DNA from 2 places in the Alteromonas australica genome. Region 1 is predicted to be linked to the other one. Evidence: predicted binding sites of a transcription regulator. Region 1 holds the regulator's gene; the other holds the start of a gene.
What was found. The regulator LexA, encoded in region 1, represses DNA repair genes until DNA is damaged. The targets are predictions, from matches to a motif close to TACTGTATNNNNATACAGTA.

Region 1 (16,005 bases):
GCGTGGTGCGTATAACCGCATATGTTCGCTATCACAAGCGCAACTAGATGCTGGGGTGATTGGGGCTTCTGCGGGTAACCACGCACAAGGGTTGGCTTATAGTGCCAAGATGAAAGGCATAAAAGCCACCATCGTTATGCCGCAAACCACCCCAGATATTAAAGTAGATGCCGTGCGACGTTTCGGTGGTGACAATGTAAATGTGGTACTGCATGGCACGAGCTTCGACCAAGCAAGTAGCCATGCGAAGCATTTATGCGACACTCATGGGTACACGTTTGTACCGCCGTTTGATGACCCCGACGTTATTGCGGGTCAAGGCACGGTTGCCCGGGAATTACTTGAGCAAAACCCAAATTTAGACATTCTATTTGTTGCTGTGGGTGGCGGTGGATTGGCCGCCGGAATTGCGGTTTATCTTAAACAGTTAAAGCCGAGTATAAAAATAGTTGCGGTAGAATCAGAAGAGTCGGCGTGCTTTATCAAAGCAAAAGAAGCTGGACAGCCCACCGAGTTAGACAGTGTGGGTATTTTTGCTGATGGTGTAGCGGTGAAAGTGATGGGGCAAGAAACCTTTCGTTTATGCAACCGACTTATTGATGAAACTCTCACTGTGACTAACGACGAAATCTGCGGCGCAATTAAAGATATTTTTGATGACACCCGAGTTATCGCCGAACCTGCCGGGGCTTTGTCTGTGGCGGCAATCCGTAAATACGTGAAACAGCATAACCTAAAAGGCAAGAAGCTTGGCGGCATTTTATGCGGCGCGAATATCAACTTCCACACCTTGCGTTATGTGTCGGAGCGCTGCGAATTAGGCGAGCAAAAAGAAGCCGTGTTTGCGGTTAAAATCCCAGAGAAAAAAGGCGCGTTTAAGCAATTTTGTGAGTGTGTTGGTGCTAAAGCGATTACTGAATTTAACTATCGCTATGCCAGTGACAGTGAAGCTCACATATTCGTTGGCGTGAAGTTAAAAGGCGGGCAGCAAGAGTTTGCCACGTTACAAACTGACCTCGCGACGAAAGGCTACGATTGTTTTAATTTAACAGACAATGAACTGGCTAAATTGCATGTTCGGCATATGGTCGGTGGCAGACCCCCGACCATATTGAATGAACAGGTATTTAGTTTTGAGTTTCCCGAGCGACCAGGCGCATTACTCAACTTTTTGAGTACCATAGGTGAACAGTGGAACATCACATTGTTCCATTATCGTAACCATGGTGCGGCAGAGGGCTTAGTGTTGGCTGGGTTCGATATTGCGCCAGACAGTCGTGACGCTTTCAATACCCATGTGGCTGAACTGGGTTACAAGGTAGAGGAAGTGACCAACGACCCTGCTTATCAGTTTTTCCTTTCACAACCCAATTAGGGTGTAACGTTTTTTGCACTTTGTGTCGTTCCAGGTTAAGCATTGTTTACCCTGGGGCGACACAAAGTGCACTCATCTACGCTTTACAACATCAATGATGGAATGCCACATTTTCTAAGTGCTGGGCCATTTCAGGCCAAATTAGCGCCATGACATCTTCTCGTAAGCCTTCACATTCTTCCGAATACTTTAAGCTGCCGTCTTCAGCGGAATCTAGCCAGTGATTGTCTTTAAGGGCTGAAATAAAGCTAGACAGTACGTTCTTGTCGTAAAACTCAGGGGAGCTTAAGCCATATAATGTTGATAAGCGTTCTGCAACTTGTTTACTTGTGCGTTCAAGGGTGGAGCGACTAATCGTCTTTTCCCTATCTAAGATAGTTAACACCACCGCATAGCGTTGTAAGGTTTCCTGCATGCAGCGACTCAATAGCCATGCGGAATGAAATTGCTTTTGTTGCGCTCCGGGAGGCAGCAAATCATCACCTTTTTGCCGCAACAACCCTAAATCCAGCAAAGCTGTCACTAACGCATCGGTGTGTGAAAGCGCTTCGTCTTGTGATAGATGCAAGAAAAGCTCTCGTTGTAAAAGAGGGTAAAGTGCCGCAATAAGCTGCAATATTGCATTTTTCGATGTGCCTTTATGGGCAAATACGCAGGCCATTATCAATCCTGGCAATGCGAACAAATGCAGAATGTTGTTGCGATAGTAGGTGAGGTAAATTGCCGACTTAGGTTGAGGGCTAATGAGTCGACCGTAGTCGTCTTCTTTAATATCAAACCGTCCTAACTTCATGGTTTCAGCATAAAGATCGTCAACACTGAGGTCTGGGATAGTTGCATCGTCACTAAATGGCACAGTGTTAAACAGGGCAACAAAATCGCCCATAGACTGTTTCAGCTCAGCTTCACTCATTGTGTGAGTTTTCGATGACAATAAGCACAGTGACGACAACGCCATTCCGTTTAACGCCGCCGCGCGATTAATCCGCGTCATCACATTATTAGCCAACTCGTTAACCGCTGGGGTGAGCCAGGCTGGCTTTTTCTCAGGTTCAGCATTTCTGCAATCTCGCCAGTTGGGTACGTGGCTCTCTAAGAACTGATTTAGCTGAATGGGCTCACCAAAATTAACGTATCCATGGCCGTAGTTTTTCAGTTTTCTAATGGCTGAAAACACCTGCCAATTCGACTCTTTTTTCTTCTTCGAGCCTTTTAATTCGTTAAGGTAGCTTTTGACTTCCATGACGTTTTCGTAGCCTATGTAGACAGGTACGATACTGACTGGCCGGTTGACGCCTTTCAGCATGGCTTGAATTGTCATGGCGAGCATGCCGGTTTTGGGAGGGATAAGACGGCCTGTGCGACTACGACCGCCCTCAGGGTAATATTTTACCGAATAGCCTTTGTTAAATAGCAATTCTAAATATTCTCTGAACACGGCGGTATACAACTTATTGCCGGCAAAGCTCCTACGCAAAAAGAAGGCGCCACCTCGTCGAAAAATCTTACCTACTGGCCAGAAGTTAAGGTTGATCCCCGCGGCGATATGCGGTGTTACCATGCCTTCGTGGTAAATAACGTAGGTGAGTAGCAGGTAGTCCATGTGGCTTCGGTGACAGGGAACATAGACAATTTCGTGGCCATTGGCGGCGAGTTCGCGTATGCGCTCAGCGTGACCAACACTAATACCATTGTAAATTTTGTTCCAAATGCGCGTAAGTAAGCGGTCGCCGAAGCGAATTAGCCCCTCTCGATAATCAGCGGCGATTTCTGTCACATAAGATTGTGCGCGCTCTTTGGCTTGTTCATGGCTGATTTTTTTGCTGCGAGACTCTTCTGCCATGGCGCGACGCACCGCATCAGACCCTAAAACGCTATTGTTTAACTCTTGACGCTCAAGCAACGTAGGCCCAGTCATGCTTTGACGTTTTCTTTGAAAGTGAGTACTCGCTACCCTGACAAGTTTGTGGGCTATTCGTTGATCACTACCGTGCTGATTAGACATGGCACGGGCAGATACAGCCTTTGAGTAACTAATAAAATTATCGCGGCCTAAAAACAACACGATGAATAGTTTTCGTAGCCAACTTGCTGCGGCATTATCGGCAATTAAATCGCTGAGGCCTGGTTTACCCTTGCCCGGAGCTCTGCCCCAAGATACAAAAACGGGAACCACCTGAAGGTCGAGGTTTTCATGGTCACGATGAAGGTGGAATAAGTCGGTAAAGACATCTTCAATCCCCGTGTCCTTTGCTGCGCTTCTAAAGATAGGCGGCGTTTTACGCAAAAATAACGTAGAAGGATATTCGCGGCCCGCCAGCGTTAATGTGTCTGTGGGCACGGGCAGTCCGAGTGCTTGTGTAGACATCTTTAACGCCAACTGGTCAGTTACTGAGTTAGTTGGCAACAAGTAAACAATGGGCTTGCCCTTATCTATGCCAAGCTCGGTCTCCACATTGACGGGAATACTGTGCGCTTTTACTAACAATTTAACAGGATAATGAAATACCGATAAAAGGACTTTTCGCATCCACGACATGAATTAAGTGATCCTATGAAATTAAAACGGAGAAAGTGTATCACACCTTAAGGAAATACACGCATTCCCAACCTAGGCGACGGCGATACAAGGCTCAGTATAGACGGTTATTTTCGTCACGAATATTAGGCTGTTTTGGGCGTTGTATAACGCATGGCTACATCACATCGCTCATACGCTGCGCCAAAGCGTTGCATAATATCTGGGCAGTGTCTAAACCCTAGTTTTTCGTACAAGTGGATAGCCGCCTCACACTTTCTGTTGGTGAGAAGAAAAAGGGTGTTGTAAGCAATTGAAGGAGCCTGACTCAATACATGCTGTAACAGCGCCTCACCGACTTTTAATCCTCTAGCAGTACCGACCACGCCCATCTTAGTAAGTTCGAAGACCCCTGGACTTTTTTTCATCAATGCACAGGTGCCTACTATGCCAAGGTCAGGATGTTCTGCGAACCAAATATGCCCGCCCGGCGCAATAACATAGGTAGCAGGGTTGCTGATTACCTGCTCGTCTATGGCTTCTAGCACAAACATTTCGGTTATCCATTGTCGATTTATGGCGTCGAAATACGGGGCATGTGCATCAGAGTAACTATGAAAACGTAGCATAGATTGTTGAGGGTATTCTTATCATTGCGCAAATATAGCATGAAAAATGGCCTTGGCGTACGTATGCCACGGTATCGCCCAGACGTGTGAGATGGCATCAATATATAAATTAGTTTAACTTTTGCTAAATGTACTTTTAATTGTTATTAACAACTATTATCATTCGCGTCATCAACACTTTAATAAAAACGTTTATGTTCATCTGAGCATTGGGGAGACATTCTTGAAACTTAGCACCAAAGCAATTTCTGCCGCTGTGTTATTGGCCTTATATGGCAACGTGGCACTGGCTGACGAAACCGACAGTAAAGAAGAAAGCGTAGAACGTATTACCGTAAGAGGCGCGTTCTTTGGTCAGCAGGTGGCTACCGCAGTAAAAACGCCAACCTTACTGATAAATGTACCTCAATCAGTATCTGTCGTAAGCGCTGAGCAAATTGCGCAGCAAGCGTTATTTAGTATTTCAGATGTAATGCAGTACACACCTGGCGTGAGCATTGGGTTAGGCGAAGATCATCGGGACCAAGTCACGATTCGAGGTCAAAATACGACAGCAGATTTTTTTGTGGACGGCTTACGTGATGATGTTCAGTATTTTCGCCCACTTTATAACTTAGAGCGTGTAGAAATATTACGCGGTGCCAATGCGTTATTGTTTGGCCGTGGCGGCGGCGGTGGTGTGGTTAACCGTGTGACTAAGGTGGCCGACACCCAAGAAAACTTCACCACCTTGTCAGCAGGGATTGATACGTTTTCTGCAGGGTCAATTAGCGTTGATACCAACAAGGTGATCGACGAAAAAAATGCGTTTCGATTTAACGGCGTGTTCGATGCCATTGATAACCATCGCGACTTCAAAGACGGCGAGCGTTACGCGTTTAACCCTACTTACACATGGCATGTGAGCGAAGATACTCGTGTAGTCGCGTCTTATGAATACGTTAATGATGACCGATTGGTGGACCGGGGCGTTCCGTCACTTAATGGTGCGCCGTTAGAAGGTTACGACAACACATATTTTGGTGATCCTGACTTTAACAACACGACGCTTGAAGCACATATAGCAAGGGTTCGCGTTGATCACAGTCTTTCTCAAAACTGGAATCTTAACGGCTCTTTGCAATTTGCCGATTATGACAAAGCGTACCAAAATCTTTATCCGGTTAATTTTGACGATCAAGCGGGTACCGTCACTCTCGATGGTTATCGCGACACCACTGCGCGTGAAAATGCGCTAGTGCAAGTGAACTTAATTGGTCAAATCACCTCAGGTAACATAGAGCATACGGTGTTAACCGGTGTGGAATATGGTAATCAAGAAACTGCTAACGATCGTCGAGATGCGTTTTTCGCTGATAGCCAAGATGATCAGGTAACCTTTGGGTTTTCTGATCCACTAGTGATTCCAGAGATGACGTTAACCGATGCGGTTCGCGACAGATCCTCAGATGTCACTTTTACCTCAGTATTTTTGCAAGATGAAATCAAGCTCAGTGAGCACTGGATCGTGGTTGCTGGCCTACGCTATGACAACTTTGACATAGATGTAGTGGATACCATCGAAGTGAATAATGGCGCGGACGATGGTAACAATGGATTATTAACGAGCTCAGACTCTCAGGTATCTCCTCGAGCCGGTGTGATTTATAAGCCAGCCGAATCAGTGTCTTTGTACGCAAGCTATAGCAAATCGTTTCTGCCACGCTCGGGAGATCAATTCTTAACCCTTTCGCTTACTTCTCAAGCCTTAGACGCTGAAGAATTTGAAAACAAAGAAATTGGTGTGAAGTGGAATGTATCAGACAGTTTAAGCGTGACCGCTGCTGCGTTTGAAGTGGAACGAGAAAACGGCACAGCTCAGGATCCTAACAATCCAGAAGCGTCAATACTGACCGGTACTGAAACCTCGGGATACGAAATTCAGGTGGTGGGTTCGCTTAGTGAAAAATGGACTATCAATGCAGGGTATAGCAATCTAGATGGGCAAGAAATGGGTCGTATTAGTGACGGTGAACTTGCAAACCGAGATCTTGCGCAGCTACCCGAGCATATGCTTACCGTTTGGAATCAGTATCAAGTGAACACACAGTGGCGGGTTGCCTTAGGGGTAATTTATCAATCTGAGCAATACGCCTCGTTAAGTAACAGTGTTACTCTGCCTGATTTCACTCGGGTTGATGCGGCTGTGTATTACAACTACAGCGAGGACTTGAAGTTCCAGCTTAACGTAGAAAACCTGTTTGATGAGGATTACTTCCCATCAGCACATAACGATAACAACATCTCAACGGGTGAACCGTTAAACGCACGTATTAGTTTACAGTACAGCTTTTAATCATCGGTTAGCCCCTTCAACAAGGCAACCTCAGTGACGAGGTTGCCTTTTTTGATCATGCCACTAATTTGTTTTGCTGCTTGCCATTTATATGTAGGTGTATATACTTACAGGAACTGTATAGACAGACAGGTCTTTTATGCGCCCACTCACAGCTAGACAAACGGAAGTTCTTGAGCTTATAAAAACTACCATGCAAGAAACTGGCATGCCGCCAACCCGTGCAGAAATTGCACGTCAGTTGGGGTTTCGTTCAGCGAATGCAGCTGAAGAACATTTGAAAGCCCTTGCTCGTAAAGGGGTCATCGAAATTCTTCCTGGTACGTCTCGAGGAATAAAATTAAATATTCCTCTTGAAGAAGAATCGATAGAAGAAGCAGGGCTTCCCCTTATTGGTCGTGTTGCTGCGGGTGAGCCTATTCTTGCGCAAGAGCACATTGAGTCTCATTACAAAGTAGACCCTGCGTTATTTCAGCCTCAGGCCGACTTTTTACTGCGTGTTAATGGCATGAGTATGAAGGATATCGGTATTTTGGACGGTGATTTACTTGCCGTGCACAAAACCACCGACGTGCACAATGGCCAGGTTGTGGTCGCCAGAGTGGATGAAGATGTTACGGTAAAGCGTCTTGAAAAACGCGGTCGTGAAGTGCTTTTGCATGCTGAAAACGAAGAGTTTTCACCCATAAAAGTCGATCTTGCCTCTGAACCTTTCTCTATTGAAGGTATTGCCGTTGGCGTAATTAGAAATGCTGACTGGATGTAAGATTCATCCTGTTTGATGAAAAAGCGACCTTTAGGTCGCTTTTTTGTTACCTATCTCATTGCGATTGGTGGATAACACCCTAATCAAACACCGCTTTGTACTTTGAGTACGCGTACACACAGAAAAAGAAAAGCATGGGAAATGTGCCTATTTTCATTTTCTATACCTTCCGCCTGAATGTCTTCGGTTTATGTTTGAAAACATCCACATAAATGCTGTTAGTGTCTGATTGCTGAGTTTAAGTTTGCCTTTCTTGAAAAACAACTTGTTCTAAATAGCCGTTTCAAACAGCCTTTTAACGTTGCCTTAAACGCCTTTCCACCTCGCCCGCACAGCGGGTTTTTACCTATCATGCTGATTAACAAATGAGCAATTTAATGGTTTTTTCTGAGAAAAGACTAGACGTAGCGGTTTTATTGCGCAATTCTTATACTGTGATTAACAAAATAATAACAATGGCTCTAACTTAATTTTACAATCATTGTGTGATTGGAAAGTAGTGAAAGGTAGAGTTCGTTTACAAAAAACCACGAGGCAGGGGTAACGCACGCACATGTTGCGTCAAAAATTCTGCCATTACGGAGGTGCTGAGTGAAACGACACATAACCCGACTGGTCGCGCTGGGGGCAAGTATACCCAGTATACTGTTTTCTACTGCTATATTTGCCGACAGCGAGATGAGTGAAAACTCCTCTCTTAATTTGCGTTACGGCGCCACAGACATTAGCGGCCAGGTTTACGACTTACACATGTTGATGTTTTTCATCTGTGTGGCAATTGCGGTGGTAGTGTTTGGTGTTATGTTTGCCTCTATGTACCTACACCGTAAATCTCGCGGTGCCAAGCCAGCCAACTTTCATGAGAATGTCAAAGTGGAAATTGCTTGGACCATAGTGCCTTTTCTCATTCTTATCTTCATGGCGGTTCCCGCCGCCAAAACCCTGATTGCTATGGAAGATACCAGCGAGGCCGATTTGACAGTCGTCGTTACAGGCTCTCAATGGAAGTGGCACTACAAATACCAAGACAGAGATGTGGAGTTTTATTCTCTGCTGGCGACCCAGCGGGAACAAATAGAAAACAAGTTTGATAAAGGTAAAAACTACTTACTTGAGGTGGACCGCCCTCTTGTTATCCCTACAGGGAAAAAAGTCCGTTTCTTAATTACCTCCGACGATGTCATTCACTCTTGGTGGGTGCCTGATTTTGCCGTTAAAAAAGATGCTAACCCAGGGTTTATTAACGAATCTTGGGCAAAAGTGAATGAACCAGGCATATACCGTGGTCAGTGTGCGGAACTGTGTGGAAAAGACCATGGCTACATGCCGGTAGTGGTTATTGCTAAGCCCCCCGAAGAGTTCGATGCCTGGATGGCCGAACAAGAGGCCATGGCAATTCGAGCAAAAGAAGAAGAGCAACGCTTGTTGTCTATGAACATGTCTATGGATGAGCTTATGCGAGAGGGAGAGCGGGTATATAACGCCACATGTGCCGCTTGTCATATGCCTAATGGTGAAGGCTTACCTGGCGTATTCCCCGCCCTCAAGGGCAGTAAGATGGCTCTGGAAGATCAAGAAGGACATATCAATATCGTGCTGCATGGAAAAGCCGGTACTGCCATGCAGGCGTTCGGAAAAATGTTGAGCTTAAAAGATATTGCTGCGGTGGTGACCTATGAGAGGAATGCATGGGGGAACAATACTGGGGATATGGTGCAAGCTAAAGATGTTAACGACGTGGCCAACGGAAACTAGGAGCGCATGATGAGTAAAGCTACCGATATTATCGCGCCGGGTTCTGCGGCGACTGACACACACGATGATCACCATGATCACATCCCTAAAGGAATAACGAGGTGGTTATTTACCACCAACCATAAAGACATAGGTACCTTATACCTGTGGTTCGCTTTTATTATGTTTTTAGTCGGCGGGGCCATGGCCATGGTGATCCGCGCTGAGTTATTTCAGCCTGGACTACAAATTGTAGAACCGAACTTCTTTAATCAAATGACAACAGTTCATGGCCTCATCATGGTATTTGGGGCTGTCATGCCGGCATTTACCGGTTTGGCAAACTGGCTAATACCTATGATGATTGGTGCTCCAGATATGGCGTTACCACGCATGAATAACTGGAGTTTTTGGATACTTCCGGGTGCCTTCTTAATTCTGTTAAGTTCACTATTTATGGAAGGCGGTGGTCCTGCGTTTGGATGGACGTTTTACGCACCACTTTCTACCACTTACAGCAACGATTCAACGGGCTTGTTTGTGTTTTCGGTACACATCATGGGTATCTCCTCCATTATGGGTGCGATTAACGTGATTGTTACTATATTCAATATGCGCGCGCCGGGCATGACTTGGATGAAAATGCCTTTGTTTGTATGGACTTGGCTTATCACCGCCTTTCTGTTGATTGCTGTGATGCCAGTCCTGGCAGGCGCTGTTACCATGGTACTAACGGATAAGTTTTTCGGTACAAGTTTCTTCGATGCAGCCGGCGGTGGCGACCCCGTTATGTTCCAGCACATTTTCTGGTTCTTTGGTCACCCAGAAGTTTACATTATGATTTTGCCTGCATTTGGCATTATTTCGCAGATAGTACCGACGTTTTCTCGCAAGAAACTCTTTGGTTATGCCTCTATGGTCTACGCGACAGCCTCCATTGCGCTACTGTCGTTTGTGGTTTGGGCTCACCATATGTTTACCACGGGTATGCCAGTCTACATGGAAATGTTTTTCATGTTCGCCACTATGCTTATATCGGTGCCCACCGGCGTTAAAGTATTCAACTGGGTGGCCACTATGTGGCGTGGGTCACTTACCTTCGAAATACCGATGATGTTCGCCATTGCGTTTATCGTGTTGTTCACTATCGGTGGTTTGTCTGGGCTAATGCTGGCTATTACGCCTGTGGATTTCCAGTATCACGACACCTATTTCGTGGTAGCGCATTTCCACTATGTTCTTGTGACGGGAGCTGTGTTTTCCATCATGGCGGCGGTGTATTACTGGCTGCCGAAATGGACTGGCAAAATGTACGACACAGGATTGGCGAAATGGCATTTTTGGTGCTCTTTAATTTCCGTCAATGTGCTCTTTTTCCCTATGCATTTTGTAGGTTTGGCAGGTATGCCCCGCCGTATACCCGACTATGCATTGCAATTTGCAGACTTTAATAAGTGGATTAGCTTAGGGGGCTTCGCCTTTGGTTTGTCACAGCTTATTTTCTTGGCCCTGCTAATTAAGGCTTGTAAGAAACAAGGTGAGCCTGTGTCAAACCAAGTATGGGAAGGCGCCGAAGGACTAGAATGGGAAATCCCATCTCCAGCGCCTTATCACACGTTTGAAACACCTCCCACAGTGAAATAAGACGAGAGGGGCGAAATCATGACTCAGGCAAACGCAAACAACAAAATGGTCGTTAAATTACTGATTATTGTGGTTGGTATGTTTGGGTTTGGTTTCGCCTTAGTCCCCCTCTACGATGTATTTTGTGATATTGCTGGCATTAATGGTAAAACGGAGAACTCAGCAGCCTCTTATCAGTCCATAGAAATAGATGAAAACCGTCACGTCACGGTGGAGTTTATCACTCGGACTAATACGGGTATGCCGTGGGAATTCAGAGCTGAAACCGCTCGGGTAAACGTTCATCCGGGGGAATTGAGTACCGTTAATTTCTATGTAAGAAACCCCGCTTCAACAAATATAGTCGCGCAAGCTATTCCCTCTGTGTCGCCTGGCACCGCGGCCTTGTATTTAAACAAAACGGAATGTTTTTGCTTTAATCAACAACCTTTAGAAGCCGGGGCAGAGGCGTATATGCCCATGCAGTTTTATGTGGATCCTCAACTCCCAGAAGACATTACCTATTTTACGTTGCAATACACCCTTTATGACGTCACCGCCAGAGCGGGCGACCTCAAACCAAAACAGAACCCCTTTATTGTCCCTCAGCCTGAAACTGGAAAGTAACTAAGCTGAGATAAGGAGAGCATGATGCAACAAGAGTATCAAAAATATTACGTACCTGCGCAAAGCCCCTGGCCTATAGTAGGTGCAGTTGCCCTTTTCCTCATTGCGGTAGGGGCGGGAAACTATGTGATTGAATCAACCAAAGGCGAGTCGGGTTACGGTGGGCATATTTTACTTGCTGGCATCGCCGTATTATTGGTGATGTTGGTGGGGTGGTTTAAAAACCAAATTGATGAGTCTATGTCTGGCCTGTACAGCGATCAGCTGGGCCGTTCCTATCGCCAAGGTATGAGTTGGTTTATTTTCTCGGAAGTCATGTTTTTTGCTGCATTTTTCGGCGCGCTCTACTATGCACGTTTTATTGCTGTGCCCTGGCTGGGAGGCGCATCAAACAATGCAATGACCAATGAAGTATTGTGGCCTACTTTTGAAGCTATGTGGCCCTTAACGACTACCCCTGGTGGCATAACCACAGAGCGCATGAGTGCCGCTGGCTTGCCTACCATTAATACGGTCATTTTGCTGGTGTCCTCCATAACCTTACATTTTGCACATGTGGGTTTAGAACAAAACAAACGCAAGCAGCTTACCGTCATGTTGGGTATTACCATTTTATTGGGGACGGGTTTCTTGTTCCTGCAAGTTGAAGAATATATCCACGCATATCGTGATCTTGGGCTTACCCTTCAGTCGGGCATTTATGGCAATACCTTCTTTATGCTTACAGGCTTTCATGGCATGCACGTTACCTTGGGTACTCTAATACTTATTGTGCTGTTTTTCCGTGTGCTTAAAGGGCACTTTACCCCTGAAAACCATTTCGCCTTTCAAGCAGGCAGTTGGTATTGGCATTTTGTCGATGTGGTGTGGGTCATGCTCTTCTTGTTTGTGTATGTGCTGTAGCGCTGTACCGCTATACGTCCTTAATAAGGACGAGGGTTTGGCGTAATTAATCCGGTGCTTATGGCCAGCAAGATAACAATCACAATAATGGCTGACGTGAGCACTCTGCGACCAATGTATTTGCTCATTGGCCCTTTTTTGTGGTCATTTTTAATCATGACCCGCATCGCTAAAAAGAGGTTTACCACCATGTATAGAACTAAAGCAAATAACACAATTTTAATCAGCATTATGACCTCTCAGTAAGCGGGAGGGGTTGCTGATGACACAACGTACTCCCGGGATTTGGCTTGCTGCAACGTTTATTCTTATTGTCGTCATTGCGTTGAGTTCTCTGGGTTTTTGGCAGTTACAGCGCATGGCTCAAAAGCAACAACGTTTGGATAGCATAACGGAAAAGCAACAAAAAGAAACCGTTGGTTTATTAACCGCCTTGCAGCTGAACGACCCCCGAGATGTGGATGTTAATTTCACCGGTAACGTCGATAACCAGCATCTTATTTTAGTGGATAATCAAGTGGTTGATAGTCAAGTTGGGTTTGATGTGATTGCCCCGGTACTGACTAATGTGGGCTGGATACTGGTGAATTTTGGCTGGGTGGCAGCACCGAATTTAACCCGTACTCTACCTATCGTGGAGGTGGCCGCAGGTGAGTCTCATTTAAGAGGGAAAATTAGTGAGCCGAGTCTTAATCCCTTTGTACGCGACCCAGCTTCTGTTAATCAAACCTTTCCCGCGCTGGTGCAGCAAGTGTCTGTACCGCGGATTCAGCAGATGCTAGACAGAAAACTGCAACCCTATGTTATCGAGTTAACCGGTGAAGATAGCGTCTTTTTGCGTCGTTACACACCTGTTGTCATGCCTCCAGAAAAACACCTTGGTTATGCCATTCAATGGTTTGCCCTTGCAGTTGCAGCGGTAGTGGTGGGTGGCCTTGCTATTGTTAAAAAGGAATCAAGCCATGAGTAATAAAGCGTCAAAGAAAACCCTCATCCTAATGGTGACTGTGTTTGTGCTTCCTGTGGTTCTGGCAAAGCTGGCTTTAGACCACGGCTGGTTTGAGCAAGCAGCCACTAACAAAGGGCAGTTATTACAACCTACCATTAATGTTTCTAGCATGGTGCAGGACAGTAAACCTAAGTGGCGACTCGTGTATGTGTTGCCCACTGACTGCGATCAAGCGTGTAAGAACGCGCTTTTTAGTATCAATCAAGTGTGGCTAGCATTAGGGCGGGAGTCTAGTCGCGCAGAACCCGTGGTATTTGTCACGGCCAACAGCGATACCACGTCATTCGATTGGGCAAAGGATTACCCCAATGTTGTGGTTAAGCCACTCTCTGAAAAACCAGACACGCCACTACTCGATAGCAAGGTATATATAGTCGATACCTTAAACAATGCGGTGTTGCTATACCAAATGGATGACGATAAAGACGTGGCGGTTATGGAGAGTCGCAACATACTGGCCGACATGAAAAAGTTGCTAAAGCTTTCACGTATTGGCTAGGTGAAGACAATGAAAAAATTAGTGCTATTTAGTTTGTTTTTGGCCGCGGTAGTGATTGTATTGGGTGCCTATACCCGTTTGACTGATGCTGGATTGGGGTGTCCTGATTGGCCGGGGTGTTACGGTCATTTGACCGTACCGACCTCGGAGGCGAAAATTGATGCCGCCAATCAGGCGTTTCCCCATCGCCCAGTGGAAACGCATAAAGCGTGGAATGAAATGATTCATCGTTATTTTGCGGGGGCATTGGGGTTGTGCATTTTAGCCATTGCCACACTGGCGGTGATTAAGCGAAAGGAAGGCACACCGGTTAAGTTACCCTTGCTCCTGCTAGCTTTGGTTACCTTTCAGGCGGTGTTAGGTATGTGGACAGTCACCCTGAATCTCTTACCCGTGGTGGTCATGGGCCATTTATTAGGGGGGTTTAGTGTCATTGCTTGCCTCTATTTACTCTACTTGCGCCTTCCCACTTCCGGCGAACATCGCCGAGTGACTCAGCCCAAGGGATTGCGCCAGTTAGGCTTCGCCAGTGCGCTGGCTGTGATGATTCTCGTTGCTCAAATTGCATTGGGCGGGTGGACGTCTGCGAACTACGCTGCGTTAGCATGTACCGATATGCCCATATGTGAAGACGGTTGGCAGCAGCGTCTGGATTTTTCAGGTGCCTATACGATTCCGGAAGCTGATAATTATGAATACGGTGCGCACGACTATGGGCAAAGGATGACCATGCATATTGTTCATCGCGCAGGCGCACTCATCACCTGTGCCTATTTATTGTTCTTCGCCATACTTTGTTTGCGCCACAGTGCTTCAGGGCAGTTAAAAAAAGGCGTAGGCGTAATGCTAACTGCGCTTTGTGCTCAAGTGGCGTTAGGGGTAAGTAATGTCGTATTGAGTTTACCCCTTTTTGTGGCAGTGGCACACAATGCTGTGGCCGCTATTTTGTTGCTCTGTTTAGTGGGATTAACGTGGAAAGTTCACACTTTACAGGCTAGTCATCGTTTATTCAGTTCACGTCCGTCTTCTTCTTATTCGTTAAACGCCGGTAGGCTACGAGGTCATTATGGCTAAATCTTTATCTATATCATCACGTTCAGCACGCTACGAAGCCGCCACTTGGCGCGACTATTACGAATTAACGAAACCCAATGTGGTTATGCTCCTCTTGTTAACGGCATTGGTGGGGATGTGCTTGGCCACGCCTCAATGGGTAGAGACCACTGTGCTCTTAGCGGGTTTATTAGGGATTGGGATGCTGTCGGCATCGGCGGCAGTCATTAACCATGTGGTGGACCATCGCATTGATAGCATGATGGCAAGAACTTTTAACCGTCCAGTGGCGAAAGGAAAAGTGAGTATTCCTAACGCGTTAGTGTTTGCGGTATGTTTGGCAGTGGTTGGGTTCGCCATTTTAGCGTTATGGGTCAATATGTTAACTGCCTGGCTAACACTCGCAAGCTTAGTGGGATACGCCTTTGTATACACCATGTTTCTGAAGCGTGCTACTCCACAAAATATCGTTATTGGTGGGTTGGCGGGTGCCGCCCCACCTTTGTTAGGTTGGACGGCGGTGACCGGCGAAGTGCATTCGCATGCTCTGTTGTTGGTGCTTATTGTGTTTACTTGGACACCACCACATTTTTGGGCATTAGCCATCCATAGGGAGAAGGATTACGCGAAAGCGAAGATTCCCATGTTGCCCGTCACCCATGGCGTCGCATTTACCAAAACCTCTGTCCTTTTATACACAGTGCTGCTGAGCCTTGTGTGCTTACTGCCATATTTAATCGGCATGAGTGACCTCATTTATTTAATTGGCTCAACTATGCTTAATGGCGGTTTCTTGTATTACGCGTTAAAACTCAAATTTGCACCGACTAACCAAACGGCGATGCAAACTTTTAGGTTTTCTATTATTCATCTCATGGTATTGTTTGTGATATTACTCTTGGATCACTATGTACCATTAAGTTTATGAATCAAC
Region 2 (16,005 bases), 130 kb from region 1:
TGCTCTTTCATCAATTCTGGCTTAAGTTTGCGAAAACTTATAATACCGTATGTATTTTTTATTTCCCTTATCTTATTTGGGTTATTTTCAATAAATTGATTTAGCTCATCAATAATACCTTTGTGGCGCAATGATGAGAGCATGAAAGGGATTTCATTATGGGGTAGGGTAAGATCTAACGTGAGAGGCGCCAGTCCATTCACATTTTTGCTAATATGCGAAGCAACATGCATTTCTAAGTCAATCGCATCTACTCTGCGCTTTTGTACCAACCACATTCCTGCCTCAATATCGGATACCCATACCAGCTTAGTTTGTTTTTTGTCTACCTGTTGCTGCCAATTCACTGGCGTAAACCCTAATGGCATCGCTATTCGCTTAATGCGAGCCATGGTATTACCTGTGTTATCTTTTGATACAAAGGTGCCCGTAATGGCGTTGGTTAGCGGAGAGGAAAAGTACTTGTCGGTATTTTTAGTGACTTGGTTGTACCAACCAGGGTTGTCAGGGTACACAAAGTCTACATGGCCTTTCAGTAGCTCCAGTTGTAAGCGACGTATTGGCATGCTTAGATAAATAAATTCATGGCCAGAGTGTGCCGAGAAGGCTTCAAGAATGGCCCAGCCTACGCCTTTGTCCTCTGATGCAGAGAAGTCATAATGCGGGTAGTAGCCAATATTTTGCGCGCCAACGATGTACTTTTCTGCGCTTAGTTGCGTGCTAAATAGCATAAGCAGTAGACAAAGTAATATCTGCTTCATACGTTACTCCAATTCAGCATTAATGTTTTACCACCGAGTCTCAGCTTTAATGAAAATCCCGTGAGGTTAACGACAAAGACGCTAACCAGGGCGTTCGGTCTATCAGCTTACCTGCAATAATATGAATGACTCCCTCTTTAGAGCGCTCAATCACGCCATTGACTTGAAGTAGCTTCGCTTTTAAAAACGTGGGTTGCTGCGCTCTTGCAGTAGATACCCATACCACAACATTCATGTTGCCAGTGTGATCTTCAAGGGTAAGGAAAGTAACCCCTGCTGCGGTTCCCGGTGCTTGGCGTCCTGTCACACACCCAAGTACCTTTACCACCGACTTGTGCGTTTTTCCGTGTAACTTATCTGCCGTTGTAATGTAGTTAAGTGACTTTTCGCGGTGTAGTAATGCCACAGGGTGATCGTGTGTACTCAGCCCAGTAGCCGCATAATCTTCAAGTAAGTTGTCTGCATCATTTGGCGTAATGGCCAAACTATCATTATTAGGACAGTCATCGAATAATGGCAGGCTTGCTTGATTGTCCATCATTCGCCATCGCGCTTGATAGCGGTTACCCGTTAGCGCATTGAACGCCCCTGCACTGGCAAGTGCTTCAAGTTCGTCCCGCCTGATGTTTAGGCCTTGTATTGTTTCAATGCGTGTAAACCCTTCAAGGGGGCGTTGCCTGCATAACTCATGGGCGGTTGCCTCTCCCAGCCCCTTAATTATAGCTAATCCCAATTGAATTTTCTTATAGCCTTTATGATAAACCACCTGATGTTCGTAGCATGATTGGTTGATACAAGGGGGGATTACCGTAATCTTATGACGTTTTGCGTCTTGCACCAATTGAGAGGGAGAGTAAAAGCCCATAGGCCAGCTATTCAGTAGCGCCACGTAGAATTCAACCGGAAAGTAAAACTTGAGCCAACAGGATACATAAGCTAGCACCGCAAAGGACGCTGAGTGAGATTCCGGAAAGCCATAGCCGGCAAAGCCTTTTATTTGTTCGAACAGGTTATGGGCAAAATTCTCGTCATAGCCTCTTGCTACCATGCCTTTTATTAATTTATCGCGAAATTCGAAAATTCTGCCGTCTTTTTTCCAACTGGCCATAGCACGGCGAAGTTGGTCGGCTTCTCCACCGCTAAACCCCGCAGCAACCATAGCAAGTTGAATCACTTGCTCCTGAAAAATAGGGACGCCCATGGTGCGTGATAGCACGTCTTTTACTTCATTCGAGGGGTAGCTAATGCTCTCGTTTCCATGACGCCTTAATAAGTAGGGGTGCACCATGTCGCCTTGAATGGGCCCAGGCCTGACAATGGCGATTTGCACAACCAAGTCGTAATAACAGCGGGGCTTAAGCCGCGGTAACATAGACATTTGAGCCCGTGATTCAATTTGAAAGACACCCACGGTATCGGCTTTACAAATCATGTCGAAAACCTGAGGGTCGTCTCCCAGTTTGGTAATGAAAGGAATGCTCACAGGAACAGGGTAATGTTTGTTTATTAATGCGAAGGTGCGCCTTATTGCGCTAAGCATGCCTAATGCTAATACGTCCACTTTGAGTAGCCCTAAGGTCTCTATGTCGTCCTTGTCCCATTGAATAATGGTTCGCTCTGGCATAGCGGCGTTTTCTACGGGAACCAGTTCATAAAGGGGGCCTGAACTAATGACAAAGCCCCCAACATGCTGTGATAAATGCCGCGGGGTACCCAGTAATTGCTCGGTGATATTAATCAGCTGCTTTACGCGTTTGTCATCTCCCTTAAGGCCAAGCTCCTCCAGTTGGGATTGCCAAGGAATAACACTGTCTCTACGGTTAATTTGTTTCACAATAAAGCTCAGTTGAGACTCATTGAACCCCAGTGCTTTACCGGCGTCCTTAAAGGCTGATTTAAAGCGATAGCAAATGACGGTGGCAGCGATGGCCGTGCGTTCGCGCCCATATTTTTTATAAATGTATTGAATAATTTCTTCCCGTCTTTGATGCTCAAAATCCACATCAATGTCTGGGGGCTCGTCACGCTCTTTAGAAATGAAACGCTCGAATAGTACATTAATTTGCCGAGGGTCTACCGCCGTAATTTCTAAGCAGTAACACACCACAGAGTTCGCGGCTGAACCTCTGCCTTGATACAAAATTCCCTGCTGTTTGGCAAATTGCACAATGTCGTAAAGCGTCAGGAAAAAGTAGGCATAATCCTGCTCTTCTATCAGCTTCATTTCCTTTTCAATTATGGCCCGTACTTTTTTGCTCAGGCCTTCAGGGAAGCGTATGCGAATGCCTTTTTCAACACACTGGCGTAAGTAGGCTATGGCTGTATAGCCTGTAGGCACCAATTCGGCAGGATACTGATAACGTACTTCATTGAGTGAAAAGTGACAGCTTCCAGCGAGTACAGATGTGTTGTCTATCCACCGTTCGGGATAGAGTTTTTGAATTTTATTGATGGGCCTTAAACTACGCTCTGCATTACTGATTGCATGGCGACCCAGGTTGCTCACGGTGGAATGTTCACGGGTAGCCTGTAATACATGTTGCAGGGCTAAGTCGTCGCTATGGTGCATTAATACCCCCGTGCAGGCTACTACGGGGAAGTCGTAGTGCTGTGCTAGGCGGTTATAGGTCGCAAACCTGTGATGGTCGTTACCGTCGAGTAAACGTTGAGCCCCAATATGGGTGTGAATAGCCGAGTGTTGACTTAGCCATTTGGCCCAATAGTCGTCGTGGGCTTGCTGAGTACTAGGCAGCCAGATGAGTTTGCAGTGCCGAATAGTACGCAAGTCCCATTCCGCTAATTGGTATTCCCCCTTTTTCGAGCGCCTTCTGGCATTGGTAATGATACGGCATAGCTCAGAATAGGCGGCCTTATTTGGACATAACAACACGAAGGCAAAAGTGTCGTCAAAAACAAAATAGCTACCCACAATCAGTTTTATGGGTAAACGTTGCTGGGTAATAGACGCATAAGCGCGTACCACACCTGCCACCGAGCATTCATCCGTTATGGCTAGTGCGTCGTAGCCTAAAAATGACGCCGTGGTGACCAGTTGAGCGGGGGAAGATGCACCGGTTAAAAAACTATAGTGACTTTGGCAAAAAAGCTCGCTGTACATTAGCTATATATTCCCTGCATCCACCATCGCTTGTGATGATCTTTAAACACGAGTAAGCGCCTGCCTTGTAGCGTTTGCGCAATAAAGTAATCCCGTGGTTGCGCTTCTTCTTCCCACCACAGGGTTTGCAATCGTAATGGGCCAAAACAAATTTTACTGCCTTGCGTGAGAGGTTTTGGTTGGCTAAACAAAAAGGTGGGTGCTGCATCAAACTGGTAAGTCTCGGTGGCATGCTGTACATCATAGGTACACATTTTCTCAAAGGCATGACTGTTACCCATCAAAGGTTGTTGTGTGCTTGTGTCGCCCAACTTTGCTTTTAAGCGGCCAATAAGCTGTTTTTGCGCTAATGTGGTGAAGCGGTTCGAGAATAAATCGCCGTTGTCGCCTGCGGTCGGCTCAAATTCGCAACATGTCAGGGTTAACGAAATAGCGGGGGCGGGTAACGCTAAGCGCTCTGTCTTGAGTACGGCCAGCTCCAGCCAATCTTTTAGTGCTGTTGTGGGCAAGGCGGCGTTTACCGCCAGCCGTAGGGGGCTTACCTCTCTGAACGAAATACGAAATTCAATGGCGGACGTTGTAAGGTTACGGGCTCTTAAATAATGGCTCAGGGTTTCAAGCTGAATGTTAAGGTAAGGCTGTAAGTGTTGGGTGTTTTCTACTTCAAACGACAAAGCGGTGGTTTTTTCAAAGGTATCGCTAGGCCTAAATACTTGTCGTGTGGGAAAGGTCTCTCCTCGTAAGGCGGTAAGGTAGCGAATGGTGTCATTGGTGAAACGACGGCCTAATTCGTGAACTGGCATACTGAGTAATTGCCCTACTTGAGTTATGCCCACTTTTGCTAGCGACGTAATGGCTTTACTGTCTAACTCTGTTTGAGAAAGGGCGCAGGTGGAGAGACTTTCCCTAATATCTGCAGTCTGGATACTCACTTTATTATGATGATTTTTGGCTAGCAGTCGCGCAGCTTCTATTCCCCACGCTGTAGCATAATTATAGTGAATGCCTGAGAGAGAGATTTCGTGGGTTAAGGTACTCCACAATACCTCGTAGCTGCCGTAATACTGCACTAAGTTATCTAAACGTATTGCCAAGCTATTTGTGTCTTCAAGGACAATATCCGAAGCTAATGGATATAATCGGTGAGCCAAGCTAATCAAAGTGTCTCTTTCTGCCTCAGCACGGTAAGTTAAAATATTGACATGAGGACAAAGGGCGGCGGTTTGTGCTAAACCAAACCCCACGTCTAGCCCCGTGTCTTTTGCTGGGGGATTTAATTGTACGACAGCGTTATTTTTTTCGTTATATACCACCGTTGGCACAGGGCAAGGCGATGCACTTTGCTGTGACACATAAGTGTCGAGGGTGAGTTGGTAGCAATGAAAGTAGGCCCAAAGCATGACTAACTCACAGAGTGTAGAGGGCGCGGGTTCCTTTTGTTATTCAACATTGCCCATTGAATGGCGTGATTGCTAGGCGTCCAAGTAAAGGGAATAACAAGGTTATTGATTGGCCAGCCCTGCCGATGTTTCAGAATATCCACCACGATGTTGCTTTCTTTTACGGCTAATTTGATATCAAGTACCACCGGAAGGGATGTCATATTTTTATTCAAGTGTGAAAATAAAAAACATAGAGCATCGTTGTGGCTGGCCGCCACTTGCAACCGACGGGCTTCTTTTGGTGATATTGCGTTACTCCATAACAGTACGCAATGACATGCTGCGCTTTTAAGGCATTGCTCAGCCGCCCATAAGGCGTCGGCGTCGTTAGTGGGAGTGATGATCAGTACTTGCTCTATGGCAATGCCTTGGCTAACAAGCCAAGGGGCTTGTAGTTCAGCCGGTGGGTTAATGAATACACGTAATTTATGCTCCCGAGGCTGACTAATCACTTGTTTAAAGAGCGACAATTCCCCCGAGCCTGTTGCGCAGGACACTCTAATCATGCCTGATGTATGAATACCACCTTGTAATACCTCATCTAGTTTATCCACACCCAAGGCAAAACGTGCGCATGCGCCATGCTGATCACGGGCTCGCCATAGGTTTGGATTGTTATGTAAAAGAGATAATGGGTCTTTCATAAACACTATAATACTGTATGCATGTACAGTATTATAATGTACGTACTTGGGTTTTCAAGCAAAGCGGCAGCGTTTCACGCTGCCTTTTAGCTAACTCAATGAAAAATAGAAATAAAGGAAGGGTAACTAAGACGCTTGGTTTTCTTTTTGTGCAGCCGACTTTGTGGTGCCACTGATGGTGATTGTAATAAGCTGACAAGCGGCAATAAACCCATCAGCTGAGTTTTTAGACCAAGCCATTCGAACATTACTTGGCATTTCCTTTAGTACTTCTTGCAGGTCTGTCAGGCTTAATTCTTCATTTTTTAACACCTGATTAAGCGCTTCTTCAAGGGAAGCTCCTTTTTCACAGCAGGCCATTACAATGGTGGAAAAGTTACTCATAAGCACCATAAAAGCAGCATGCTGCTGGGCATTAATAAGCCTGCGTTTAAAGGCGTTTTCAGTGCGAGTAGACAGGTTTTTCTCTAATGCTTCTGTCACCAGCACTAGGTTGCGGTACGCATGAGAAACCTTACTATTGCTTTGTTTTGCCGAGGTGCGTGTAAGGGCTAATTCCCTTTGCAAGTTTTGCATGCGAAGCACAAGGTATACGGAAAATAGGAGAAGAACTCCCATCACTGCAAATGCCACCACTATCATTGTGTTATTGCCTTTTGTTGTTTTATAAATGTATTGATGTGTTGCTCTAAGATAAACAAGGGAACCGAACCATTTTCTAATACCGCCCGATGAAACTTACGTACATCAAAATGCTGTCCCAATGCCTTTTCTGCTTTTTTACGTAATGCTTTTATTTTTATCTCACCAATTTTGTAAGATAACGCTTGCGCGGGCCAAGATATATAGCGGTCAATTTCCGTATTCACATTGTGCTCAGAAAGGGCCGTATTTTCCATCATATAATCTACCGCTTGCTGACGGCTCCAGCCCATAGTGTGCATGCCAGTATCAACCACTAAGCGACACGCCCGCCACATTTCATAGCTAAGACGACCAAAGTTATCATAAGGGGTTTCGTAAATACCGGCTTCTATCCCCAGAAACTCTGAATACAGCCCCCAGCCTTCACCAAAGGCGGAAATATAAGTATTGCGGCGCACCATGGGAAGCGCGTCTAACTCTGCCGCCAGCGATATCTGTAAATGGTGGCCAGGCACAGCTTCATGCAAAGTGAGAGCAGGCAAGGCATACAGCGGGCGCTTATCTAGGGCGTAGGTGTTTACCCAATAATAACCAGGTTTATCATCGCCACTAGGATGAATGTAGCGGCCAGTGGTGTACTTAGGTGCAATATTATCGGGTACTGGCGCAACGCCATAAGGGGTGCGGGGTAAGTATTCAAAAAGTGAAGGTAACTTAGCGTCCATTTTTTTGGCAATAAACGACGCTTCTTTTAGCAAGTCTTCCGCTGATTCTGCGTAAAACTGTGGGTCCTCACGGAGAAATTGAATAAAATCGTTGATATCACCGTGGAATTTGACCTCATCCACAATGCGTTGCATTTCTTCTCGAATGCGCGTTACTTCGCGAAGCCCGAGCTGATGAATTTCTTGCGGCGTCATATCCGTGGTGGTGTAGTGCTTGGCTCGGTTAGCATAGTAGGCGTCGCCTTCGGGCCAATGCTGAGCGGCAATAGACTGGCGAGCGCCAGGTATATACTCATTTACCATGAAGTGATAAAACATCTGATAGGCCGGTAATACGCTTTTCTCAACGGCCTCTCTACCGGCAGCGTTAAGGGCTTTTTTCTGAGTAGCTGAAAAGTAATCAGGAAAAGACGTAAAAGGCGCATAAAAGCCACTGTCTTCAGGCCGGTCAACTAAATAGGCTTTTATTGCCTCATCAAATCCTTTCAGCACCACCTTCGGTTGCGTATACCCTTCTTTTAAGCCTTGGCGCATATAGCTAATTTGTTGTTCAAAGTAAGGCGGCAAACTATGGAGCCGGTGAATGTAGGCGAGGTAATCTTCGTCGGTTTTGAAACGAGATAAGTGAGGTAATCCGGCCATGGTAGCGTGGAAGCCATATTCCGAATTAATTGGAATAAGGTGCGCGCGAAAGCGGTATTGATCAATATAATCATCTAACCGGTATTTTTGCATGAGCAAAGCAATAAAACCGTCATTGGAGAGGTTATCAACATTATATTTCTCCAACGCGTTTCGGTATTGAACCCACATACCGTGCTTGCGAGCTAATGCTTCAGGAGAAATATCAGGCAGTTGTGCCGCTAAAGAATGGTCGCCGTGACGAGATGCAAGTAGCGGTGACACGCTGAGTTCATATTGCCAAATTTCCTCTAGCAAGGTGTAAAATTCGGCATCTTTAGCGGCGGTGGCAAGTGATGAAAAACTTGCCAAGCTAAGCAATAAAGCAAAAAAATAACGAAAAGTCATTAGGCCTCCGGCAACCTTAGTGCCGGAAACAAACCCGGCGGGTTACTCTTTGTTTGGTGTATATATGGGTCGGGGGAATGACGTTACTTTATCAGACTTATTGTCTAATTGAGTAATTTTAGCCGTTCCTTTTTTATTCACAGCATCAATACGTAAGACATTATGCATAGGTATATAAGTTTTTGAAACATCGCCAAATTCTGACTTCAGTTTTTCATGACTAGGGTCTACCACTACACTGGTGTGGGTGTCCCATACAAAGTCACCTATTTCAACGAAGCCAAAAAGCGCGCCTTGGGTTAGGGTTTTTACGTACAGTTCGTAGCGTTCACCGTGACTAATAAATTGTATTCGATATAAAGGTTCGTTGTTACTCATGGTTTGTTCTTAGTTGCTCAAATAAACACTATGCCAAAGAAGCGGAAGTTTACATTGGTCTATTTATACGGGCAATGATGGAAAAATACAGGGTTAAATATTGCCAAAGCACTTCTGTACGATACTATGTTGGCAGATTTAAAGACGGTGAAAACATAATGATAAAAAAACTACTTATAGGTGGTGCAGTGGCGGCAATGACATTGTCGGCATGTGCACAAAAACCTGAAACGACAGACAGTGGCTTTAATCCTGATACACAACGAATAAAGTCACACTTATTTTTTCTTGCAGACGACTTGTTAGAAGGCCGTGACACAGGGTCGAAAGGCCATGAAATGGCGGCGTTATACATAGCCACTGAATTTGCTAAATATGGTTTGAAGCCAGCTGGGACCGACGGTTACGTTCAACGCGTTAACTTTCGTAAGGCTAATCTTATTCAAGAATCGCCAGCGTTTACCCTTACCCGTGGCGGCGAAACCATTAATTTTGAATACCCCAAGCAATACTTAGCAGGCCCAAGCCTACTTTCCACTGACGCAAAAGTAGAAGGTGAGTTAGTGTTTGTCGGCTACGGTATTGTGGCTGACGAACTTGACCATAACGACTACGAAAATATGGATGTAGACGGCAAAATAGTGGTAACACTTGCCGGTAAGCCAGGCGACTTCCCCTCAGAAGAAGGCGCTCACTTTGCTTCAGGGTATCAAAAACAAAAATACGCTGCTGAGCGTGGCGCTATTGGCATGATCACCATCACGACGCCAAAAAATGAAAAAGTTCGTCCGTATCAAAGCCGTTTAAGCTACATTCATACTCCCCGTATGGCATGGCTAAACGAAGACGGTGAGCCAGCGAATACCTTTGCACAAATAAAAGGTGGTGCTTACCTTAGTGAAGGGGCAGCAAAAACCTTATTTGACGGCGCAGAGCACTCGCTAGAAGAAGTGTATGCTGAACTAGAAGCAGACAAAGTGCCTAAAGGTTTTGAACTACCAGGTACAGTTTCTCTTAGTAAACAAAGTACTCACGAAGTGGTAAGCAGCCCCAACGTAGTAGGTATGCTAGAAGGTTCAGACCCCACTCTGAAAAACGAGTACGTGGTATTCTCTGCACACTCAGACCACATTGGTTTTGCGAAAACGGTAAAGAAAGACAACATCAATAACGGTGCCATGGACAATGCCTCTGGTACCTCTGTGATGCTTGAAACGGCGCGTTTGTTTAGCGAAATGAAAGAAAAGCCTAAACGCTCAATTTTATTCGTTTCGGTAACGGGTGAAGAAAAAGGCTTATTAGGTGCAGACTACTTTGCCCGTAACCCGACCGTTCCTGTTACTTCAATGGTGGCTAACGTTAACCTAGACATGCCTATTTTAACTTACGAGTTTGCAGATGTTATCGCCTTTGGTGCAAACCACAGCGATTTACAAGACTCGGTGGAAAAGGCCGCTGCTAACGCAGATATTGAACTAAGCCCAGACCCATGGCCAGAACAAGCCTTATTCACTCGCTCTGATCACTATGCGTTTGTAAAGCAAGGTGTGCCTGCGGTGTTTATGGTACCAGGCCTAAAATCGAAAGATCCTAATGTGGATGGAAGCAAGGTATTCGGTCAGTTTTTATCAACTCACTACCACAAGCCTAGCGACGATATTCACCAGCCGTTTAACTGGAATGCAGCAGAAACCTTTACCAAGGTAAATGCACAAATTGGTTGGACACTGGCAAACCAAGAAGACAAGCCAAGCTGGAATGAAGGCGACTTCTTCGGTACCACCTTCGGTCAATAAGACAGTAAAAAAAAGAGCCAGACATCATCAGTCTGGCTCTTCTTTCTTTATCGCTATTCTCGCGGCTAACGGCTAACGGCTAACGGCTTACAGCTTGCGCTTTAATACGGTAGAGCTAACATTTGGCGTATAGTCAAAATACACCATTTCACAAGTGACGCTTGGGTATTTACCCTTCCAATCCGACCCCACCGAGATAGCATCAATACGATATTCATCCACCACTTTTTGCTTATTCTTATCGACTTGTGGGATAACTTCGTCCACATAGCGGTTTGACTCTAATATAGAAATTCGCTCTTCAAATGGAATGAGGGGAGGGCGACCTTTCGACTGAATAATTAACTCATCGGTAGACACGCCTACAATTAAATAGTCACATAATTGCTTGGTTTTTTTCAGGATATTGAGATGGCCTTGATGGAAAATATCAAAGCACCCTGAGGTATACATACGACCGTACTTCTTACCTGAACTGATTTGCGGAACAGAAAGCAATGCAAAGTCGGCCTTAAGGGTAGATAACAACTCATCACGATAAATGTCATCTAAAGGCAAGACAGATTTTAAGTTAGGTGGGCTAGGCCAGCTGGTGTCTTCAAATTGCTTCTCACAAAATGTGACAGGGCTATCGTAACGTGGAATAACATGAAAATGCACGGCGGGATCGACCATCATCAGCATAAGGTAATTAATTTTGCTGAAGTTGAAGCGCTTTTTCAGTATCCTCTCGATATCAGCAATAACCTGTTTTTGCTCTCTAGCAGCCTCTTCAGAGATATCGGCATATTGATAGACATCTTCTTTGCAAATAAGTACCAAAGAACCAATAGTGACTTGGCCTGGTCTTAAGAGTACATGCCAGTAATCGTAAGTCTTAATAAGGCTTTCTGGGTATCCGAACTTTGATAATGTGGCGTTTAGCATGGCTCTCAACGATTAGTTTATAAATTGACATCTCATTATAATATAAACAAAGAGTTACGCTAGTTAGCAAATTTACAAAGTTACTTTTCTTATTGTAAAAAGAGTCTAATTATCTGTATGAATATTGTTTTTGACACCGTGAATGTCTACTACTTGCCTCAATTTCTTCCTATTTGTGAAGAACTCACTCGACGAGGGCATCAGATAACGTTTGTTTGCTATAAAAATAAGAATAGCGAAGATAAATTTACGCAAGTACTCACCGCGCTTGCCTATAACTATCATTGGGTAGAAGACGACAAGTCTGCCCGAGACTATTACGTAGAACATAAGCCAGACTGGATCTTTTTTGGTAACGCTTTTGCGTACTTAGATGAAATCCATCAAGCCAGCAAAACCGCTCAGTTAGGGCATGGCGTAGGCCCAAAACCCAGCTATTATCATAAGTCGGTAACCCCAATGACCGTGCGTTTTATTGAGGGTGAGTTTAGGCTTAAAAAAATAAGAGAGCTATATCCCAACGACAACTTTGTGCAGGTGGGCTTCTCCAAACTCGATCCGCTTTACAACAACACAGAGGCCGGGCTCGATTATGCCAAGCTAGGTTTAGACAAAAGCAAAAAGACGCTGCTGTTTGCCCCTACTTTTAACCCAAGTTCATTAGAGCGCTTTCCTGATGATTGGCCTCGCTACTTTGAAGATTTTAATATTCTTATTAAGCCTCACACCTTCACCTACACCCGTGAAGCTTATAAAAATCAACGCAAGAAGCTAAAAAAGTGGGCGGCATTTGAAAATGCGTATGTGGCTAGCGAATACGAATTGTCTCTTCTGCCGTTTATGAAAGACGCTGACATCTTATTAAGTGAAGCCTCCAGTACGTTATTTGAATTTGTCGCACTGTCTAAGCCGGTGATTGTATGCAATTTCTTCAAGTTGAAATGGTCTTATCGCGGAATTTTCAAATACCGTTTCGAAAAACGATTTGGCAAAGACAATGTTATTTATGAAAACATAGGGCTGCACATCAATAGCTTTAGTGAATTAAGAGAAGCGGTAGAAAAGCAATTGGCCGAGCCCTCTTTGTACGCCAAGGAACGGGCAGAATATACACGAGACCATACTGGCCCTACCGACGGCAAAAGCTCAGCACGTATCGTGGATTACTTAGAAGCATACTAACGAAATACGCCTTCGGGCGTGAATAGTACTAAGGTAAGGCGAGGTGTGCGTGAGTGTTAGCCTGTGCGGCGAAGGCACAGGCTAAACGAGTTAGATAAACAGCTGTTTAAATACTTGCCACTGTTCACTGAATTGTTCGGTGGGTTTACGGGTGAAGCCGCTACGAATATAAAGGTTAATTCGACCGTCCACATAACAAATCATCAAGTTGGCAATAACTTCTTCTTCTGCCGATAAGGTCTTGCCTTCACGCAACTTGCGCTCTCTTAACACTTGCTTCATTTGCGTTTCTAGGCGCTCATATAATTTCGCTATACGGGCACGCAAACGGTCTTGCTCTCCCATTAAGGCATCACCGTTTAATATGCGGGTAATCCCTGGGTTTTTCTCAGCAAAGCCTAAAATAAGATGCAAAATAAGTTGGCAGCGAGCCGCAGAGTCTTTTTCTTCGTTCACAATTTTGTTGATGCGTGTGAACAAGGTTTCTTCAATAAACTCTATAAGTCCTTCAAACATACGAGCTTTGCTTGGAAAGTGGCGATAAAGCGCCGCTTCAGACACGCCCACTTTTTCTGCAAGTTTGGCGGTAGTAATACGTTGACCAGCGTTAGTTTCCAACATTCCCGCTAAGGCTTGTAAGATTTGCGCTCTGCGATTTGTTTTTTTGACAGCAGGCATGATGAGAGTAATTCCTCCACAATCGAGCAAGAATCGCTCGTATTCCATGTTAAGTTGGCCAAAGCCAATGGCGTTATAATTTGTCGTTATTATTATCGACGTAATAACCGCTTTATTAAGTCGTGTTGCTAATTTTTATTATATTGCTGCGCTATTAAACTCACCAAGCCTTTCGCTAATTCAGCTTTACTGGAGGCAGGTAAGTGTTTATCGCCGTCGTTCCAAATTACATGCAGCGCATTGTTATCACTGTTAAAGCCTAACCCTTCTGCGGTGATATCGTTGGCGGCAATCATGTCTAAACCTTTATTCACCAACTTGCCGCGGGCGTAGGCCTCTACGTTTTCACTTTCGGCGGCGAAACCCACACAAAATGGCTTGTTCTGACGGGCAGCGATAGTAGCTAGAATATCAGGGTTTTTAATAAAAGTAAGTGTTAACTCATCGCCTACTTTTTTAATTTTATTTTCAGCCACCTGACTGGCTTTGTAATCTGCCACGGCGGCAGTCGCAATAAAAATGTCAGTGCTTTCAGCATAAGTTTCACAGGCCTTAAGCATGTCGTCAGCCGAGAGTACATTGTGGCGCTGACAGCCTTGAGGCGTGGGCAAATTAACCGGTCCTGCAACCAATGTTACCTGCGCGCCTGCTTTTACCGCAGCATCAGCAATCGCGAACCCCATTTTTCCCGAGCTATGATTCGAAATAAATCGTACAGGATCGAGAGGCTCTCTCGTTGGACCTGCGGTAACCATTATTTTTAAGCCTGCTAACTCAGACGTTGGCTCACTAAAGGCGTGATCTACGCAGTCGGCAATATCTACGGGTTCTACCATACGGCCAGCGCCTACGTCACCACAAGCTTGTTCTCCACTTGCAGGCCCAATAAAGCTGATGCCTTGTTGTTTTAACGTAGCGACATTGCTTTTCGTAGCCGGTGCTTTCCACATTTGCTGGTTCATTGCCGGGGCAATCATGATTTTCGCCGTGGTGGCTAAATATAATGTGGTTAACAAGTCGTCTGCCAACCCCACCGTTAATTTTGCCAGCGTGTTGGCGGTAGCGGGGGCTATAAGCAGTATGTCTGCCCACTTAGCTAACTCAATGTGCCCCATGGCCGCTTCTGCGGCAGGGTCGAGTAAATGTTGATGCACAGGGTTGCCCGATACTGCTTGAAGCGACAAAGGGCTAACGAACTCAGCGGCGGAGGCTGTGAGAACCACGCGCACATTGGCACCTAGTGCAGTAAGCTTACGCACTAAGTCTGGTGCTTTATACGCGGCGATTCCACCACTGATACCGAGTAAGACATTTTTGTTGGCTATGGGCATAGCGAAAACCTGCTTTTAATCATCTCATTAGCCTATCATGAAGCATGTTTTTAAGGTAGCTGAACGAAAGTACATACCCATAAATAGGCACGGAAAAAGCGCGTTTCTATTCTTTTGGTCAGTCGTTAATAAGGGGAATGAGCGGTATAAATAGAGGCCTACGTTTACACAAGGATAACTATGTCAATTAAAGTGTGGCCTATACAAGAACGTCCCAGAGAAAAGCTGCTGACGCTAGGTTCGCATCACCTCAGTGACGCAGAACTGATTGCCGTGGTACTGGGGGCGGGAACCATGGGAAAAACAGCTGTTGCATTGGCAAGAGAGCTGCTTGGTGAAATGGGCTCCCTTCGAGAAGTGGTCAACAGTACCCAAGCTACCTTTACTAAAACGCCGGGAATAGGCCCATGTAAGTACGCGCAGTTTCAAGCGGCCTTTGAAATCTTTAGGCGCAATTTAGAAATACCCTTGAAGCGCCAAGATGTCTTTCATAATGTCGACGACACTAAAATTTATTTACAGGCTGCGTTACGGGATTGTCAGCAAGAAAAGTTCGGCATGCTCATGTTAGATAGCCAACATCAGCTTATCGCTTTTAGGATTATGTTCACAGGGACAATAAATAGTGCCGCGGTGTATCCTAGAGAATTAGTTAAGCAAGTAATGAAAGACAACGCTGCCGCGATCATTTTGGTCCATAATCATCCTTCTGGCGTAGCAGAACCGAGTCATGCAGATATTCGATTAACCCAAGAGATCCGATCTGCAATGACCATGATCGATGTCGCCGTGCTAGATCATTTTGTGGTTGGAGACACAGAAACTGTTTCATTTGCACAGCGAGGCTTGTTAAACTAAGTATCTAAATTTTTTTTCGATTATAATGTAGTCAAGTAGTTGAAAATGATTTAGCATAGGATTCTAATGGGTAAGTTTCAGAAAAGGACTAATATGAAAAAGTCAATTATTGCTTTATTCGCGGCTGCTACTATGGTTGCAGGCGTAAACGCACAAGATGAGGCCGGTGGCACAGGTTTAGGTGTGACTACTGGTGGTTTAGTGGGAACAGGTGTAATTGGTGCAGCGATTGTTGGCGGTATTGCTTCTAACAACTCTGCAACCACACCTGACGATGACGATGATGTTGTTGATCCAGTGCTTAGCTGTGAAGGCGACGACGAGATCGTAGACGGTGTATGTCTAGGTACAACAAATACCTTAACTAGCACAGTAACGGTATCTGGTACTCAAACAGTAACCAAAACAATTACTGTTCCTGTTACCTTTACCTACGCACCGACTATTCAGTAAAAATAGATTCGTGTGAAAAAGCCGCTTTTGTTAGCGGC

Region 2: imuA (translesion DNA synthesis-associated protein ImuA) is a predicted target of LexA. The motif match lies at 5,977-5,996, and genes of this name have one in related genera.

What each region holds. Positions count from the first base shown of each region.
Region 1 is NZ_CP008849.1:4,218,922-4,234,926, reverse strand. It holds gene ilvA (threonine ammonia-lyase, biosynthetic) at 1-1,375, shown strand, start outside; gene plsB (glycerol-3-phosphate 1-O-acyltransferase PlsB) at 1,467-3,914, opposite strand; gene EP13_RS18450 (GNAT family N-acetyltransferase) at 4,040-4,522, opposite strand; gene EP13_RS18445 (TonB-dependent receptor) at 4,746-6,857, shown strand; gene lexA (transcriptional repressor LexA) at 6,997-7,623, shown strand; gene coxB (cytochrome c oxidase subunit II) at 8,302-9,378, shown strand; gene ctaD (cytochrome c oxidase subunit I) at 9,388-11,001, shown strand; gene EP13_RS18425 (cytochrome c oxidase assembly protein) at 11,020-11,607, shown strand; gene EP13_RS18420 (cytochrome c oxidase subunit 3) at 11,629-12,510, shown strand; gene EP13_RS18415 (DUF2909 domain-containing protein) at 12,531-12,740, opposite strand; gene EP13_RS18410 (SURF1 family protein) at 12,773-13,480, shown strand; gene EP13_RS18405 (hypothetical protein) at 13,473-14,018, shown strand; gene EP13_RS18400 (COX15/CtaA family protein) at 14,028-15,092, shown strand; gene cyoE (heme o synthase) at 15,085-15,999, shown strand; gene EP13_RS18390 (SCO family protein) at 15,996-16,005, shown strand, end outside.
Region 2 is NZ_CP008849.1:39,736-55,740, forward strand. It holds gene EP13_RS00185 (type 2 periplasmic-binding domain-containing protein) at 1-761, opposite strand, end outside; gene EP13_RS00190 (error-prone DNA polymerase) at 808-3,879, opposite strand; gene EP13_RS00195 (Y-family DNA polymerase) at 3,879-5,279, opposite strand; gene imuA (translesion DNA synthesis-associated protein ImuA) at 5,282-5,965, opposite strand; gene EP13_RS00205 (hypothetical protein) at 6,092-6,607, opposite strand; gene EP13_RS00210 (DUF885 domain-containing protein) at 6,604-8,364, opposite strand; gene EP13_RS00215 (DUF1820 family protein) at 8,407-8,742, opposite strand; gene EP13_RS00220 (M28 family metallopeptidase) at 8,901-10,538, shown strand; gene EP13_RS19315 (adenylyltransferase/cytidyltransferase family protein) at 10,626-11,465, opposite strand; gene EP13_RS00235 (CDP-glycerol glycerophosphotransferase family protein) at 11,583-12,647, shown strand; gene slmA (nucleoid occlusion factor SlmA) at 12,738-13,325, opposite strand; gene coaBC (bifunctional phosphopantothenoylcysteine decarboxylase/phosphopantothenate--cysteine ligase CoaBC) at 13,454-14,656, opposite strand; gene radC (RadC family protein) at 14,837-15,514, shown strand; gene EP13_RS00255 (hypothetical protein) at 15,608-15,967, shown strand.